2 regions of the Burkholderia sp. THE68 genome follow, and region 1 is predicted to be linked to the other one. Evidence: predicted binding sites of a transcription regulator. Region 1 holds the regulator's gene; the other holds the start of a gene.
What was found. Region 1 encodes FliA, which starts transcription of late flagellar genes. Its sites were predicted from a motif close to CTAAAGTTTNNNNNNNNNNNGCCGNTA; they were not measured.
Positions count from the first base shown of each region.

Region 2: a site for FliA is predicted at 4,500-4,526, ahead of motA (flagellar motor stator protein MotA). Genes of this name have one in related genera too.

Region 1 is NZ_AP022315.1:2,699,871-2,707,487, reverse strand. It holds gene BTHE68_RS12875 (PepSY domain-containing protein) at 1-98, opposite strand, end outside; gene BTHE68_RS12870 (thiamine pyrophosphate-binding protein) at 177-1,865, opposite strand; gene flhF (flagellar biosynthesis GTPase FlhF) at 2,176-3,963, shown strand; gene BTHE68_RS12860 (MinD/ParA family ATP-binding protein) at 3,956-4,873, shown strand; gene BTHE68_RS12855 (RNA polymerase sigma factor FliA) at 4,892-5,623, shown strand; gene BTHE68_RS12850 (GGDEF domain-containing protein) at 5,625-6,719, opposite strand; gene BTHE68_RS12845 (Rieske 2Fe-2S domain-containing protein) at 6,923-7,617, shown strand, end outside.
Region 2 is NZ_AP022315.1:118,993-126,609, reverse strand. It holds gene cheA (chemotaxis protein CheA) at 1-2,072, opposite strand, end outside; gene BTHE68_RS00615 (response regulator) at 2,124-2,501, opposite strand; gene motB (flagellar motor protein MotB) at 2,569-3,567, opposite strand; gene motA (flagellar motor stator protein MotA) at 3,593-4,453, opposite strand; gene flhC (flagellar transcriptional regulator FlhC) at 4,584-5,150, opposite strand; gene flhD (flagellar transcriptional regulator FlhD) at 5,167-5,490, opposite strand; gene BTHE68_RS00590 (glycosyltransferase family 4 protein) at 6,136-7,200, shown strand; gene aqpZ (aquaporin Z) at 7,465-7,617, shown strand, end outside.

The sequences.
Region 1 (7,617 bases):
TTGATCCACTCGCTCTTGGGATGCGCCGTGCAGTCGGCCTTCGCGAACGCCGCGCCCGACAAACCCATTGCCAACGACAAAGCCAGAATCTTAAGCATCGCTAACTCCCAGTGTTTTCGAACTGGCTACTCTACTGCCACCGGGAGCGTGCTGCAAGAAGATTGAAAGTTTGTCCCTTAGCGCTGGCCTTGCTGGCGAATTTGTTCGAGTGTCGCGCCCGGCGTGCTCTGATCCTGCGGGATGCGAATTTCGATCACTGCGGGCAAACCCGAACCGACCGCGCGTTCGAACGCGGGCATGAACTGATCGGTCGTCTCGACCAGCTCGCCGTGCGCCCCGAATGCGCGCGCATACGCGACGAAGTCGGGATTCGTTAGCCCCGTGCCATGCACGCGATGCGGATAGTGCCGCTCCTGATGCATCCGGATCGTGCCGAACTGCGCGTTGTTCACGACGATGAAAATCACCGCCAGCCGATACTGCATCGCCGTGGCGAGTTCGTGGCTCGACATCATGAAGCAGCCGTCGCCCGCGAACGCAATCACGGTGCGCTCCGGATAGAGCGACTTTGCGGCGATCGCGGCGGGCACGCCGTAGCCCATCGCACCGCTCGTCGGCGCGACCTGCGAACGGAAATGCCGATACGAATAGTGCCGATGCAGCCACGTCGCGTAATTGCCCGCGCCGTTGGTGAGGATCGAATCGGCGGGAATCGTCTCCGCGAGCTGACGCATGACGTCGCCGAGCTGAACATTGCCGAGCATCGGGCGCGGTGTGCGCCATTCCAGATACGCGGCGTGCGCGGCCTCGGCTTCGCCCTTCCACGCGACATCGGACGGCGCTTCCAGCGCGGCCAGCATCGACGCGATTTCCGGCATGCCCGAGACGATCGGCAGATCCGCGCTGTACACGCGCCCCAGTTCCTCCGCGCCCTGATGGACGTGGATGAGCGTCTGCTTCGTCTTCGGGATGTCGAGCAGCGTGTAGCCGCCCGTCGTCGATTCGCCCATGCGCGGGCCGAGCACGAAAAGCACGTCGGCGTCGCGCACGCGCGCGGCGAGCGCGGGGTTGATGCCGAGACCGACATCGCCCGCGTAGTTCGGATGCTCGTTGTTCAGCGTGTCCTGATAGCGGAACGCGCAGCCCACCGGCAATTGCCACTGTTCGACGAAGCGCGCGAAATCCTGCGTCGCCTGCGTGTTCCAGCCGCTGCCGCCCGCGATGACGAACGGCTTCTTCGCGTTCGCGAGCAACGCGCGCAGGCGTTCGATCTGCGCCGCCGAAGGCGACGCGGCCACGCGCTGATACGGCGGCGCGGGCGGCGCCGCGTCGACCGCTTCGGTCAGCATGTCTTCCGGTAGCGCGAGCACGACCGGACCCGGACGGCCCGAGGTCGCCGTGTGAAACGCGTGGCTCAGATATTCCGGCACGCGGCGCGGATCGTCGATCTGCGCGACCCATTTCGCCATCTGCCCGAACATGCGCCGGTAGTCGATCTCCTGAAACGCCTCGCGGTCCATGTGATCGCGCGCGCATTGGCCGATCAGCAGGATCATCGGCGTCGAATCCTGAAACGCGGTGTGCACGCCGATCGACGCGTGCGTCGCGCCCGGCCCGCGCGTCACGATCGCGATGCCCGGTTTGCCCGTCAGCTTGCCGACCGCCTCGGCCATGTTCGCCGCGCCCGCTTCGTGGCGGCAGACGATCGTCTGAATTTGCGAGGTTTCATCGTGCAGGGAATCGAGCACGGCCAGAAAGCTCTCGCCGGGCACGCAGAACACGCGCTCGACGCCGTGATGCACGAACGCATCGACGACGAGACGCGCGCCGGTGGTTCGACCTTCGGAAGGGACAGCAGACGCCATGCGAAGAAGTCTCCTTTGAATATCCGATGCGGCCGGAACGCGCGCCGGACGGTGAGCGAAATGCCCTAAAGCTTACGCCGTCGGGCAAGTGTTCGAACAGCGGCGAAGCGGAATCTTTTTCCGGCGCGCGCGAGCTTTCACGCCGGACGCCGTATTCCCATCAGCCGAAATACCCCTTTTTCTCACCCTTTATCCAGCGATGGGCAAAAGGCGAAGTTCGCAATAATGGCCTCACTGAAAAGCGGGCATCGCAATGAATCGAGTGAGCCCGCTGGCTAAAGATCGCAGTCTCACCTCATCGGGGGCAAGTTTGAACATTCGTAAATTCATCGGCGCGAACAGCCGCGACGCACTGCGCCAGGTTCGTGAAGCGCTCGGACCCGATGCCGTGGTGCTGTCCAATCGCACGCTGGATGATGGCTCCGTCGAGATCGTCGGCGTCGCGGACAGCGATATCGCGTCGATCTCGCCCGCCGCGAATGAGCAGGCCGTGCGCTCGTCGGGCACGTCGCGCGCCGCGCTGGCTGCTGCGGCGGCCGCGCTGCCGGCCAGGCAAGCCGCCGCGAATCCTTACGCGAGCGGCGACGTGTTTTCCTCGGTCTTCGGCGCGAACACCGACGCCGACGATGAAGACGCGCTCACGCACGAACAAGAAGCCGACGACGAAGCGCCGCGCACGATGGCCGATTCGAATCCCTGGCTGATCGAGCACGCGAAGCGGATCGCGCAGCAGGCGACGATGCCGTCGAACCGTCCGCTCTCGGCGTCCGCCGCCATTGCGCGTGGCATGGGCGTGCCGGTGCCGGTAGCGCGGCAGGAAACGCGCGCCGAAAAGACGCCGGAAACGGGCAAGTACGCATTGCGCCAGCAAGCGCCGGCGACTCGTGCGCCCGAAGTTCAGGCGCCGGTGCAATCGAAGGTCGAAACGCCCGACTGGGCGCGCGAAGCCGCGCAAGTCGCCGCGCGTCGCGCCGCGCAGAAGATCAACGCGAGCGCGCCGCACGCCGAAGCACCGGCCACGAACGCCGCGCCCGCCACGCCGGAAGGCGCTTTCGAAGGTTTGCCCGCGAACGCGGCTGCGGTCGTGACCGAAGCGATCCGCGCGCGCATGGAACAGGTGGTCAACGAAACAGTGATGAACGAGCTGTCGTCGATGCGCTCGATGATGGAAGAGCACTTCTCCGGCTTGCTCTGGGGCGAGCGCCAGCGTCGCAACGCGACGGGCGGCGCGCTGACCAAGCGTCTCTTCGCAGCAGGCTTTTCCGCGCAGCTCGTCCGCATGGTGGTCGACAACATGCCGGAGATGGAAAGCGTGGAAGGCGCGCTCGAATGGGTGCAGCAGGTGCTCGAAACGAATATTCCGGTGATGGACAGCGAAGACGCGCTGATGGAGCGCGGCGGCGTGTTCGCGCTGATGGGCCCGACGGGCGTCGGCAAGACGACGACCACCGCGAAGCTCGCGGCGCGCTGCGTGATGCGCTTCGGCGCGAGCAAGGTCGCGCTGCTCACGACCGACAGCTACCGGATCGGCGCGCACGAGCAACTGCGCATCTTCGGCAAGATTCTCGGCGTCTCGGTCCACGCGGTGAAAGACGCCGCCGACCTGCAGCTCGCGCTGTCCGAGCTGCGCAACAAACATATCGTGCTGATCGACACGATCGGCATGAGCCAGCGCGATCGCATGGTTTCGGACCAGATCGCGATGCTGTGCGGCGCGGGTCAACCGGTGCAGCGCATCCTGCTGCTCAACGCGACCAGCCACGGCGACACGCTCAACGAAGTCGTGCAGGCATACAAGAGCGCGCCGGATCAGCCGCCGCTCGCGGGCTGCATCCTCACCAAGCTGGACGAGGCGACCAATCTCGGCGGCGTGCTCGATACGGTGATCCGCTACAAGCTGCCCGTGCATTACGTATCGACCGGCCAGAAGGTGCCGGAGAACCTGTACGTCGCGACCAAGCGGTTTCTCATCAAGAGCGCGTTCTGCATTCCGCGCGACGGCTCGCCGTTCGTGCCGCACGACGAAGAAGTGCCGGCGCTGCTGTCCGCTTTGTCGGCGCGCGCCACGACCGAAATGCATGGGGTGCACTTTGGATAAGCTCGTGCTCGACCAGGCGGAAGGTCTGCGACGGCTCCTCACGCGTGCCGGTTCGCGCGTGGTGGCGGTCGCGGGCGGTCCGGCGGGCATCGGCTGCTCGTCGGCGGTGGTGAATCTCGGCGCGGCGCTGTCCGTGCATGGCAAGGACGTGCTCGTGATCGACGAGCATCGCGATTCGGCATCGGTGAGCCGCATGCTGGGCCTGTCCGACCGAGGCGCGCTCGCCGCGGCGATGTCCGGCCGCCGCGCGCTCGCGGATGTCGTCGAGCGCACGCCGTTCGGCTTCTCGCTGATCGCAGCACCGCGCGACGAGCGCATCAGCCACGATGCCGCCCAGTGCCGCGCATTGCTCGATGGTCCGGCGGACATCGTGCTGATCGATGCGCAACTGGACCGCCACGGCGCGCTGTCGAGCCTCGCGGCGCAGGCGCATGACTTTCTCATCGTGACGCGGGTGGCCGCGTCGGCGATCACCGAGGCGTATGCGTGCATGAAGCGTCTGCACTACGCCCATGCGATCGGCCAGTTCCGCGTGCTCATCAATCACGTGCAGAACCCGGCCGACGCGGCGGTCGCGTTCGACAACCTGTCGGGCGTCGCGAGCCGGTATCTGGCCGTGTCGCTCGTGCAGGCAGGGTATGTGTCCGAGGATGCGCGCGTCGCTCGGGCGAAGGATCTCTCACGCTGCGCAGTCGAAGCGTTCCCGGCCACGGCCGCGGCGCGCGACTACCGCGCGATAGCGGCGGAGCTCCTCCACTGGCCGATGCGCCCCGCGCCTTATATGCGCGCGGCGGACGGCCAGGCAGACGCGCGAATTCCGGTTGGCGACTCTGAACAGGGCGGGCGGGAGGCGACGCATCGTGCGGTTGCGCTTCACGACTTTGCAATGAGCAGCACGGCGTCGATGTGATCAAGATAGGTGACCAGGATGTATAACGCCCAAGGCAAACTCTCACAGTCCGACGTGCTGACGAAATATGCACCGCTCGTTCGCCGGCTGGGGCTTCAGCTCGTCGCCAAGATGCCGGCGAGCGTCGATCTCGACGATCTCATCCAGGCCGGCATGATCGGCCTGATGGACGCGGCGAGCCGCTACAAGGAAGATCAGGGCGCGCAATTCGAAACGTATGCGAGCCAGCGCATTCGCGGCGCGATGCTCGATGAGCTGCGTGCCAATGACTGGCTGCCGCGCAGCATGCGCAAGACCTCGCGCGAAGTGGAATCGGCGGTGCACAAGGTCGAGCAGAACCTCGGCCGCTCCGCGAGCGAGACGGAGATCGCGGAGCACATGAACTTGCCGCTTCCCGAGTATCAGTCGATGCTTCAGGATTTGCACGGCAGCCAGCTGATCTACTACGAAGACTTCGACCGCTCCGCCGACGACGAACCGTTCCTCGACCGCTACTGCGTCGACCGTTCGGACCCGTTGTCCGCGCTGCTCGACGACAGTCTGCGCGGTGCGCTGATCGAAGCGATCGACAAGCTGCCCGAGCGCGAGAAGCTCCTGATGAGCCTCTACTACGAACGCGGTCTGAACCTGCGCGAAATCGGCGCGGTGATGGAAGTGAGCGAGTCGCGCGTGTGCCAGTTGCACAGCCAGGCGGTCGCCCGTCTGCGCGTGAAGCTGCGCGAGCAGGCGTGGACGAGCGTCGAGGCCTGATTCAGTTCGTTTCGAAGTCCCGCGTCTCGGCGAAGACGGTTTTGCCTTCGCCGAGACTTTTGGCGCGGTACATCGCGCGGTCGGCGGCGCGCAGCACGGCGGTCATGCCGGACTGATGCGCGGCCGTCGCACAGGAAAGCAGACAAGCGCCGATGCTCGCCGACACCGACACCGGCCGCTCCTGCACCGACGTGAGCGCGTTCAGCACGGAGTGGATGCTGTCGGCCACTGCGAGCACGGCCGCCCGGTCGCGCACGTGATGCGCGAGCACGACGAACTCGTCGCCGCCCAGTCGCGCGATGGTGTCCGTCTTGCGCATGCGCTTTTCGAGCGATTGCGCGAACGATTGCAGCAGCATGTCGCCGACGGCGTGGCCGTAGGTGTCGTTGACTTCCTTGAAGCCATCGAGATCAATGAGCAGGAGCGCGGTGGCTTGATTGCCATCGGTTTCGCGTGCGTTCATCGCGCGATCGACGATATGTTCGAGCGCGTATCGGTTGGATAGACCTGTGAGCGGATCAGTCGATGCCTGACGCGCGAGATCGCGATTCGCGCTGCCGAGCCGGTCGACGAGCACGCTCAGATAAACCGATGCGCCCAGCACGCTCAGCCCTAGACCGATCGCGGCGGGCAGATTCGCGTGCCACCACGGCTGCCAGATTCCCAGCGCCACGACGATGACGAGCGCCGTCGTGCACGAAACGGCGAGCGTGCGCTTGCCGTAACGGCATCCCGAGCCGATCAGAAACCAGAAGATCACCCAGATGAGCGGCAGCGCGATGGCGCCGCCCGCGGCGAGCGCGAGCCCGAGAATCGATTGATCGGCGATGGTCGTGACGGTGAGACGCTTCTCCGAAGGAGACGCCATGCGGCTGACGATCAGCAGCGTAACCGCGCCGTAGGACACATAGAGTGCGACGATGCGTGCGACCAGCAATGCATCGTGCGACGGGCGGAGCCAGGTAAAAATGCCGTAGGCCAGAAGAACCGCCGCTCCCATCCAGACCCGCAGCGTGGCCTGCTCGCGTTCGGGATTCCGGTGCTCGGACCATGCGAAGGCATAAGCCCGGCGTGCCGGTTGATGCGCCTGCTCCATACTGAACCCCTGGGTGGTGATTTCTTGCTTTTATCTTGCTGTTATGACCTGCGGCCCCGTCGCATGGCATCGGTTGAGTGGAGTGGCATCGAGTTGCACCGAGCGAGCGATCCGCTATTTTGCAACGTTTTGCGAAGACGCTGTGTTTCGTGTAAGAACGGCTTTCGGACTTCTATTTCTGATTCACTGCGATGAGCGAAGGAATGCTTTCCCTGGCAGGCGAATGGCTGCCGATCTGCAATAGCGAGGACGTGCCCGACGGCGGCGCGCGCGGGTTCATCGTTGCCGATGAGCGCATCGTCGTGTGGCGCGACAGTATCGGCGCGGCGCATGTGTGGCGCGATTACTGTCCGCATCGCGGCGCGCAGTTGTCGCTCGGACACGTGATGCGCGATCAGATCGTGTGTCCGTATCACGGCTGGCGTTATGACATCGAAGGGCAGTGTTTGCGGATTCCATCGAATCCGTCGTTGCGTCCATCGAAGCGTGCGTGCGCGACGACCTTCGCCAGCGAAGAGAAGTATGGCGTCGTGTGGATGTGCTTCGGCGAGCCCGCGCATGCGCTCGATTTCTTTCCCGAAGCCGAGATCGCGGGCGGCCGGCGCATCAATCTTGCGCCGCAGACGGTGAGGTCATCGGCGCCGCGCGTGGTCGAGAACTTTCTGGATATGGCGCACTTCTCGTTCGTGCATGCCGGGATTCTGGGCGAAGAGGCGCATACGGAAGTGCCGGATTACGACGTCGTGCAGACTGCCGATGGAGGACTCGAAGCGCGGCAATGTCGATACTGGCAGCCCGCGGGCATTCCGGGACAAGGCGGCGGCGCGATGATCGACTATGTGTATCGCGTGAAGCGGCCGTTGATCGCGAGTCTCACGAAGATGGCGTCGGGCGGGCA
Region 2 (7,617 bases), 260 kb from region 1:
TGCATGATCGTGACGATGCCTTGCGTCGGCTCGGTGCGCGCGCCTTCGACATCGAACACGCGATGCAACGCGACGAGCGGCAGATATTCACCGCGCACGCGCACCACGCGCTCGCCGTTCGCGACCGTATAGATGTCCTCGGCGACCGGCTGCAGCGACTCCATCACGAAGTTCAGCGGCAAGATGAAGATCTCGTTGCCGACCTTCACCGACATGCCGTCGAGAATCGCGAGCGTGAGCGGCAGCACGATCTTCGTCGTCGTGCCCGCGCCCTGGCGCGACATGATTTCGACGTGGCCGCCCATCGACTGGATGTTGCGCTTCACCACGTCCATGCCCACACCGCGGCCGGAGATATCGGTCACCTGTTCGGCGGTCGAGAAGCCCGGCATGAAGATGAGTTGCCAGACTTCTTCATCGCTCATCGAATCGGACACCTGCATGCCCTGCTTCTGCGCCTTCGCGAGAATCTTGTCGCGGCGCAGGCCGGCGCCGTCGTCGCTTACTTCGATGACGATGTTGCCGCCGTGATGCGCCGCCGACAGCACGAGCTGGCCGGTGGTCGACTTGCCCGCGGCGCGGCGCGCTTCCACGGTCTCGATGCCGTGATCGAGCGAGTTGCGCACGAGGTGCGTGAGCGGATCGATGATGCGCTCGATCAGGCTCTTGTCGAGCTCGGTCGCCTGACCAAACGTGACGAGTTCCACTTCCTTGCCGAGCTTGCCGGCGATATCGCGCACGAGGCGCGGGAAGCGGCTGAATACGTAGTCCATCGGCATCATGCGGATGGACATGACGGCCTCTTGCAGATCGCGCGCGTTGCGCTCGAGCTGCGCCATGCCGTTGAAGAGACGGTCGTGCAGGGCGGGATCGAACGTGCTCGTGGTTTCCGCGAGCATCGCCTGCGTGATGACGAGTTCGCCCACCAGATTGATGAGCTGATCGACCTTCTCCACGCCGACGCGAATCGAGCTGCCTTCCGCCGATGCGGCAGCCTGCGGGCGCGCCTTCTTGTCGGCATCGCTCGCGGCGGTTCTGGACGGCTGGGCGGACGGGTGTTGTGCACCCGCCGCCGCCGCTTCTTCTTTTGCTGCTTCCTTGCTGGCCGCGGATGCGGGCGCTGCCTGCGCCTGCGATTGCTTCGGCTCTTCCCGTAGCGTGGGTCGTGCTTCTTCCACTGCCGGCGTTGCTTCGGCGGCTTGCGCCGCCGCGTCGCCACGGCCGATCGTGATCTGCGCTTCATCGATCACGAAGCAGCACACAGCGACGATATCGTCGGCCGGGACGTCCGAGTCGAGCCATACCACGTACTCGGCGTCCGTTTTCTTTTCTCCGACGATGCTTCCCAGATTCCCCAGCTCGCCGATCAGCGTTGCCAGGTCCTTCTCGCCCACCCCCCGTAGCGTAATTTTCAGGTGGGGTCCAACTTCCGCCACCGGTGCGCCGGTGTGTCCCGGCGTTGCATCGGCAGCGGTTCCTGCATGCGTGATTCCATCGGTGAGCTCGAACGCGCCGTCCCAGTTGCCGTCGTCCTCGATCGCGTCCATCGCCTGCGCGACCACGTGCGCGGGCGCGGCGTTCGGTCCTTCGTAGGCGGGCGCGAGGTTCGTGTTCGACGCGACTTGCTGCGTGCCCGGCAGCGCGGGCGGCTCGATCTTCGCCGGCGCATCGCCGGCTTCGGCGGTCTCGTTCTTCAGGCGTTCCAGCTTCGCGCAGATCGCGGCGGCCGCGGCCGCATCCGGCTCGGCGCTCGCGCGATAGGCGGCGAGCTGGTCCGAGAGCACGTCCTTGGTCGCGAGGAAGGTGTCGATCATGTCGCGGCGCAGGACCAGCTCGTTGTTGCGTGCGCGGTCCAGCAGCGATTCGAGGATGTGCGTGGTTTCGGTGAGCGCGGTGAAGCCGAAGGTCGCCGCGCCGCCCTTGATCGAGTGCGCCGCGCGAAAGATCGCCGCGAGGTCTTCCGGGTCCGGATTCGCGATATCCAGAACGAGCAGCAGCTGCTCCATCTGCGCGAGCAGTTCGTCCGCTTCGTCGAAGAAGGTCTGGTAGAACTGGGTAATGTCGAGTGTCATGCTTGAGTCACCATCGGCGCGTGCTTGCGCGGGTTGTCTTGGGCTTCGGCTTCAGTGCTGCGTGTCTTCCGAGAGCGCGGCGACGAGTTCGGTCAGCAGGTCCGGATCGAGCGGCTTCTCGATCCAGCCCGTCGCGCCCGCCGAACGCGCCGCGTCCTTGAACGGCTCGCCGCCTTCGGTCGTCAGCACGAGAATCGGCGTCGCCTTGTAAGCGGGGTTGCCGCGCAGCGCCACGATCAGATCGAGCCCGCTTCTGCCCGGCATGTGCTGGTCGGTCAGAACGAGATCGAAGCGCTCCGCGAGCGCCCACTCCAGGCCTTCGTCGCCGTCCGACGCGACGGTCACTTCGTAACCCGCCGTCGACAGCGTCGCCGAGAGGATTTGCCGCATCGCGGCGGAATCGTCGATTGCCAGAATGTGTTTGATCATGTTTGTCTCTTGCCGGGATGACGGTCAAAACGTGTCGAGTCTTGAGCGTCTTTTTCGAGCAATCTGCTCAATGCGCCGCAGGCCGAGCCGCGACACCGGGAATAAGCTGGCCGAGCGCAGTCGTGGGCGCGCCTTGCTCGTCCGTGCCGTTGTCGAGCGTCGCGCCGGGCGAGCCGTCGTCGCGCAACATCGACATTTCCGCCCGCCGGTTGAGCACGATGACGCTGATGCGCCGGTTCTCCGGATCGAGCGGGTCCTTTTTGTTCAGGTTCTGCGTCGATGAAAGGCCGAGCACGCGCAGCACTTTGGCTTCGTCCATGCCGCCCGCGACCAGTTCGCGCCGCGACGCGTTGGCGCGGTCCGCCGACAGCTCCCAGTTGCTGTAGCCCTTGTCGCCGCCGGCGTACTTCACGGCGTCGGTGTGTCCCTGCACGACGATGCGGTTCGGCACGTCGTTCAACGTCCTGCCGATCTCGCGCAGGATGTCGCGCATGTAGGGCTGCACGGCGTCGCTGGAGAGCGCGAACATCGGGCGCTTCTGGGTATCGACGATCTCGATGCGCAAGCCCTGCTGCGTCGATTCGATGCGGATCTGCTGCCTGAACTGGCGCAACGTGGGATTGGCCTCGATCGCGGCCATGAGCTTCACCTGAAGATCGTGCAGGCGCACCTGTTCGCGCCGTTCCAGCTCGCCTTGCGCGGCCTTGAGCAATTCTTCGTCGGCGTCGGACGAGGCGCGTTGCGCGAGCTGCGTGCTGCCATTGGTCTTGCGCGCCGCGCCCGCTTCGCTGCTGGAGATGTCGCGTCCGCCGCCGGTGAGAATGCTGTTGTCCATGCCGACGGTCTTGCCGCCGACCATCGCCGCCTTGAGCGGCATGTTGAAGTACTCGGCGATGCCGCGCCGCTGCACCGGCGAGGTCGACGAAAGCAGCCACATCAGCAGGAAGAACGCCATCATCGCGGTCATGAAGTCCGCATAGGCGAGCTTCCACGCGCCGCCGTGATGGCCCTTCTTGCCGGCGACGATGCGCTTGATGAAGATCGGACGTTCGCGTTCGGTGCTCATCGCTGTGTCTCGAATGATGAGGAAGTCACTTCGACTTGACCCGGCGCACGTGTTCTTCCAGTTCGGAGAACGACGGGCGCTCCGTCGAGAACAGCACCTTGCGGCCGAACTCCACCGCGATCGCGGGCGCGTAGCCGTTCAGGCTCGCGAGGATCGTCACCTTGATGCACTGGAACATCTTGGTCTGCTCCGCGACGCGCTGTTCCGCGACGTTCGCGAGCGGGCCGATGAAGCCGTAGGAAAGCAGAATGCCGAGGAAAGTGCCGACGAGCGCCTGCGCGATCATCTCGCCGAGAATCGCGGGCGGCTGATCGGCGGAGGCCATCGTGTGGACGACGCCCATCACCGCCGCGACGATACCGAACGCGGGCATCGCGTCGCCGACCTTGGTGAGCGCGTGCGCGGGCGCTTCGCCTTCGACGTGATGCGTCTCGATCTCCTCGTCCATGAGGCTTTCGATCTCGAACGCGTTCATGTTGCCGCTGACCATGAGGCGCAGATAATCCGTCAGGAATTCGACGATGTGGTGATCCGCGAGAATCTTGGGGTACTGGCTGAAAACCGGGCTCTTCGACGGGTCTTCAATATCCGCTTCGAGCGCAAGCGTGCCTTCCTTGCGCGCCTTCGCGAGCAGCACGTAGAGCAGGCCCATCAGCTCCATGTACATGCTCTTGTCGTACTTCGCGCCCTTGAAGAGCGTCGGAAGCACCTGGATGGTCGCCTTGATGGTCTTGACGTTGTTGCCGAGGATGAACGCGCCGACGCCCGCGCCCGCGATCATCAAGATTTCGACAGGTTGCATGAGCGCGCCAAGGTGGCCGCCTTCGAGCGCGTAACCGCCGAACACGGACAGCAATGTCACGAGCGATCCTACGAAAATCAGCACAGTCGAGTCCTCACTTGTGGGTGCGGTTAGACCGCCGTTAAGTGGTTTACGGCACTCGACTGAAAAACTTTGGGGCAAATCCAGAGGCGCGGCAAACGCTAAACCCCGCGCCGCAGCAAGGGCTGCGGCATCAGGCCGCGATGCGCGGCGCGTGCGCCGTGACGCCCGGCGGCATCGACGCCTTGCGGGTCTTGCCCGCGCGCGACGGCGGCTGGCACAGGCCGCAGACGTAGCCCGCGCGCAGCTCGTACGCGTGCGCGACGAAGCGCCCGCCGCAGCGCGTGCAGGCGTTGGTTTGCAGCATGCCGGAATCGAAGTAGCGCACGAGTGTCCAGGCGCGCGTGAGCGAGAGCACGGGTTCGTCGCCGTGCATCTCGAGATGTTCGAGGTAAAGACGGTAGCTTTTGACGATCTTCTGAATCATCGAGTTCACGCCGCCGTGCGTATCGACGAAACGAAAAATCGCGTGAAACAGCGACGAATGGATGTTCGGCTGCCAGGTCATGAACCAGTCGGTCGAGAACGGCAGCATGCCTTTTGGCGGCGACGCGCCCTTCAGCTCCTTATAGAGCTTGATGAGACGGTCGCGCGACAGGCTCGTTTCCGCTTCGAGCAACTGCAGGCGCGCGCCGAGCTCGATCAGCTCGATCGCCAGAGTGATTTCGCGGACTTCCGCGACCACGCTTTTCGTCGCCATCGGCGTATCAGGTGCGCTAGCCGATCTGCTCGACGGACGCGTCCGCGAGCAGAATCGCCGCGTGTGCGTGGGCAAGCGCCGCGCTTCGGTCCTTGTCGGCGAGCGAGGAGAGGATGGTGTGGTCGTCGAAACGGAAGCGGCACAGCAGATGGCTCGACGACGCCACTTTCACCGCTTGCGCGAGCGTGAGCGAGGTCAGCACCTGCGCGACCTGATCGGACAGCCCGAGGCGGTACATCGCCGAAACGCGGTCTTCCTGAAGAAGCCGCTGCGCGAGGAGCAAGTACGACAGATTCACCTCGCGGATTTCCGCGAGCGTACTCGTAGTTCTGGTCGTCATCTGTTCCCCGAATCGATACGTGGCTGGTCAAGGCCCGGCGGGAACGTTTGCTCGGATTCGCAAAGGACATCGAATCCGGCCCCGCGCGTGTTGTCTGGTGTCGATTCGATTGTCGCCGATGCCCGCGCGCGCGCCTGTCGGACAAACCTTCCGACAGAACGACGGAGTTTCGCGAAGATTCGTGTAGGAAAAATTCTTACAAGACGTCGTTCTTACCTTGTGAACAGCAGATAAGTTATCGGCAAACATTCGTCTGACTTAATGGCTTAATGACAACACTCGATGCTGGGCGGCCCGCGCGCCGTCCGCACATGCTGCAGCGCAGTGCGGGACCGGGAATTGCTTAAGACTCATCCGCGGCTATTCAACGCTTCAAATTCGTCCCCATCGTCCGCTTCGATGCAATTTCTGACTTCGTAACAGCACATGTTTCGCGCTGTAACAACGATAAGCGATTGAAAAATGACGTGAAATGCCGCTCTCGATACCGATAATGGGCAGTAAGGGATAACCCGGTCGCGATGTTTTCTCATCTCCGGGCCGATCTCGGGCGGCGTCACATCGACACGCGGCCCGCCCGAATGGCATGTTGAGCGCTCGACCGGAGCGTGACTGCAATGCCTCACCTACATGGAGAGTCACGTTATGCGAATCGCACAAATTGCACCGTTGCACGAAGCAGTACCTCCGAAGTTTTACGGCGGCACTGAGCGCGTCGTGTCATACCTGACCGATGCGCTCGTCGACCTCGGCCACGATGTAACCTTGTTCGCAAGCGGCGATTCGCAAACCAAGGCGACGCTGGAACCGGCCTGGCCGCGCGCGCTGCGCCTCGATCCGACCATTCGCGATGCGCTCGCGCCGCACATGCTGCTGCTCGAAAACGTCCGCCGCCGCGCGCATGAATTCGACGTGCTGCACTTTCACCTCGACTACATGCCGTTTCCGCTGTTCACGCAGATGGACACGCCGTTCGTGACGACGCTGCACGGCCGTCTCGATCTGCCCGAGCTACAGCCGATCTTCGACACCTTCACGAAGGCGAACGTCGTTTCGATCTCGGACAACCAGCGCGGGCCGCTGCCGCAGGCAAACTGGCTCAACACGGTTTATCACGGTCTGCCGCATGAACTGCTGACGCCGCAACCGCACAAGAAGCCGGAATATCTGGCGTTCCTAGGCCGTATCTGCCCGGAAAAGCGCGCCGATCTCGCCATCAAGATCGCGGCGCAGAGCGGTCTGCCGCTGAAGATCGCCGCCAAGGTGGACAAGGCCGACCAGGAATACTTCAAGTCGACTATCGAGCCGCTGCTGTCGCAGGCGCACGTGGAATTCATCGGCGAAATCACCGAGGCGCAGAAGCCGGAGTTTCTGTCGGGTGCCAAGGCACTGCTCTTCCCGATCGACTGGAACGAGCCGTTCGGTCTGGTGATGATCGAGGCAATGGCCTGCGGCACGCCGGTGATCGCGTTCAATCGCGGCTCGGTGCCGGAAGTGATCGACCACGGCGTGACGGGCTTCATCTGCGAGGACGTGCAAGGCGCCGTGGGCGCGTTGCAACGACTCGACGAGCTGTCGCGCACGGAAATCCGCGCCCAGTTCGAGCGCCGTTTCAGCGCGCAGACGATGGCGCAGAACTACGTCGAAAGCTACACGGCGATGCTTCAGGCCGCGAAGCGCCCGGTGTTGCGTCAGGTCGCGGTAGGCTGATAGCCAGCGCGAACGCCTGATTCACGCTAGATCGAATGCCGCCCGTTTATCGGGCGGCTTTTTTTTGCGCGCTGAAGATTGAAGCGCGTATTCATCCGAATACGGAACAATCCGAAGTTTCGATGCAATGCCCGTGAATTGAGAGCCGATCGACCATTTTTGACAGTTCGCAAAAGACACCGCGCTTAAACTCCGCTGCGCAAGCGCATCACGCGTTCTTGTTTTAAATCAACGGCTTTTCATTCTTTTCACGTAGGCAGAATCATGCATTTGTCGAAGCGTCTCGGCGCGGAAATTTTCGGTACTTTCTGGCTCGTGCTGGGCGGCTGCGGAAGCGCCGTGCTGGCGGCGGCCTTTCCTCAACTCGGCATCGGCTTCGCTGGCGTTTCGCTGGCGTTCGGCCTTACCGTGCTGACG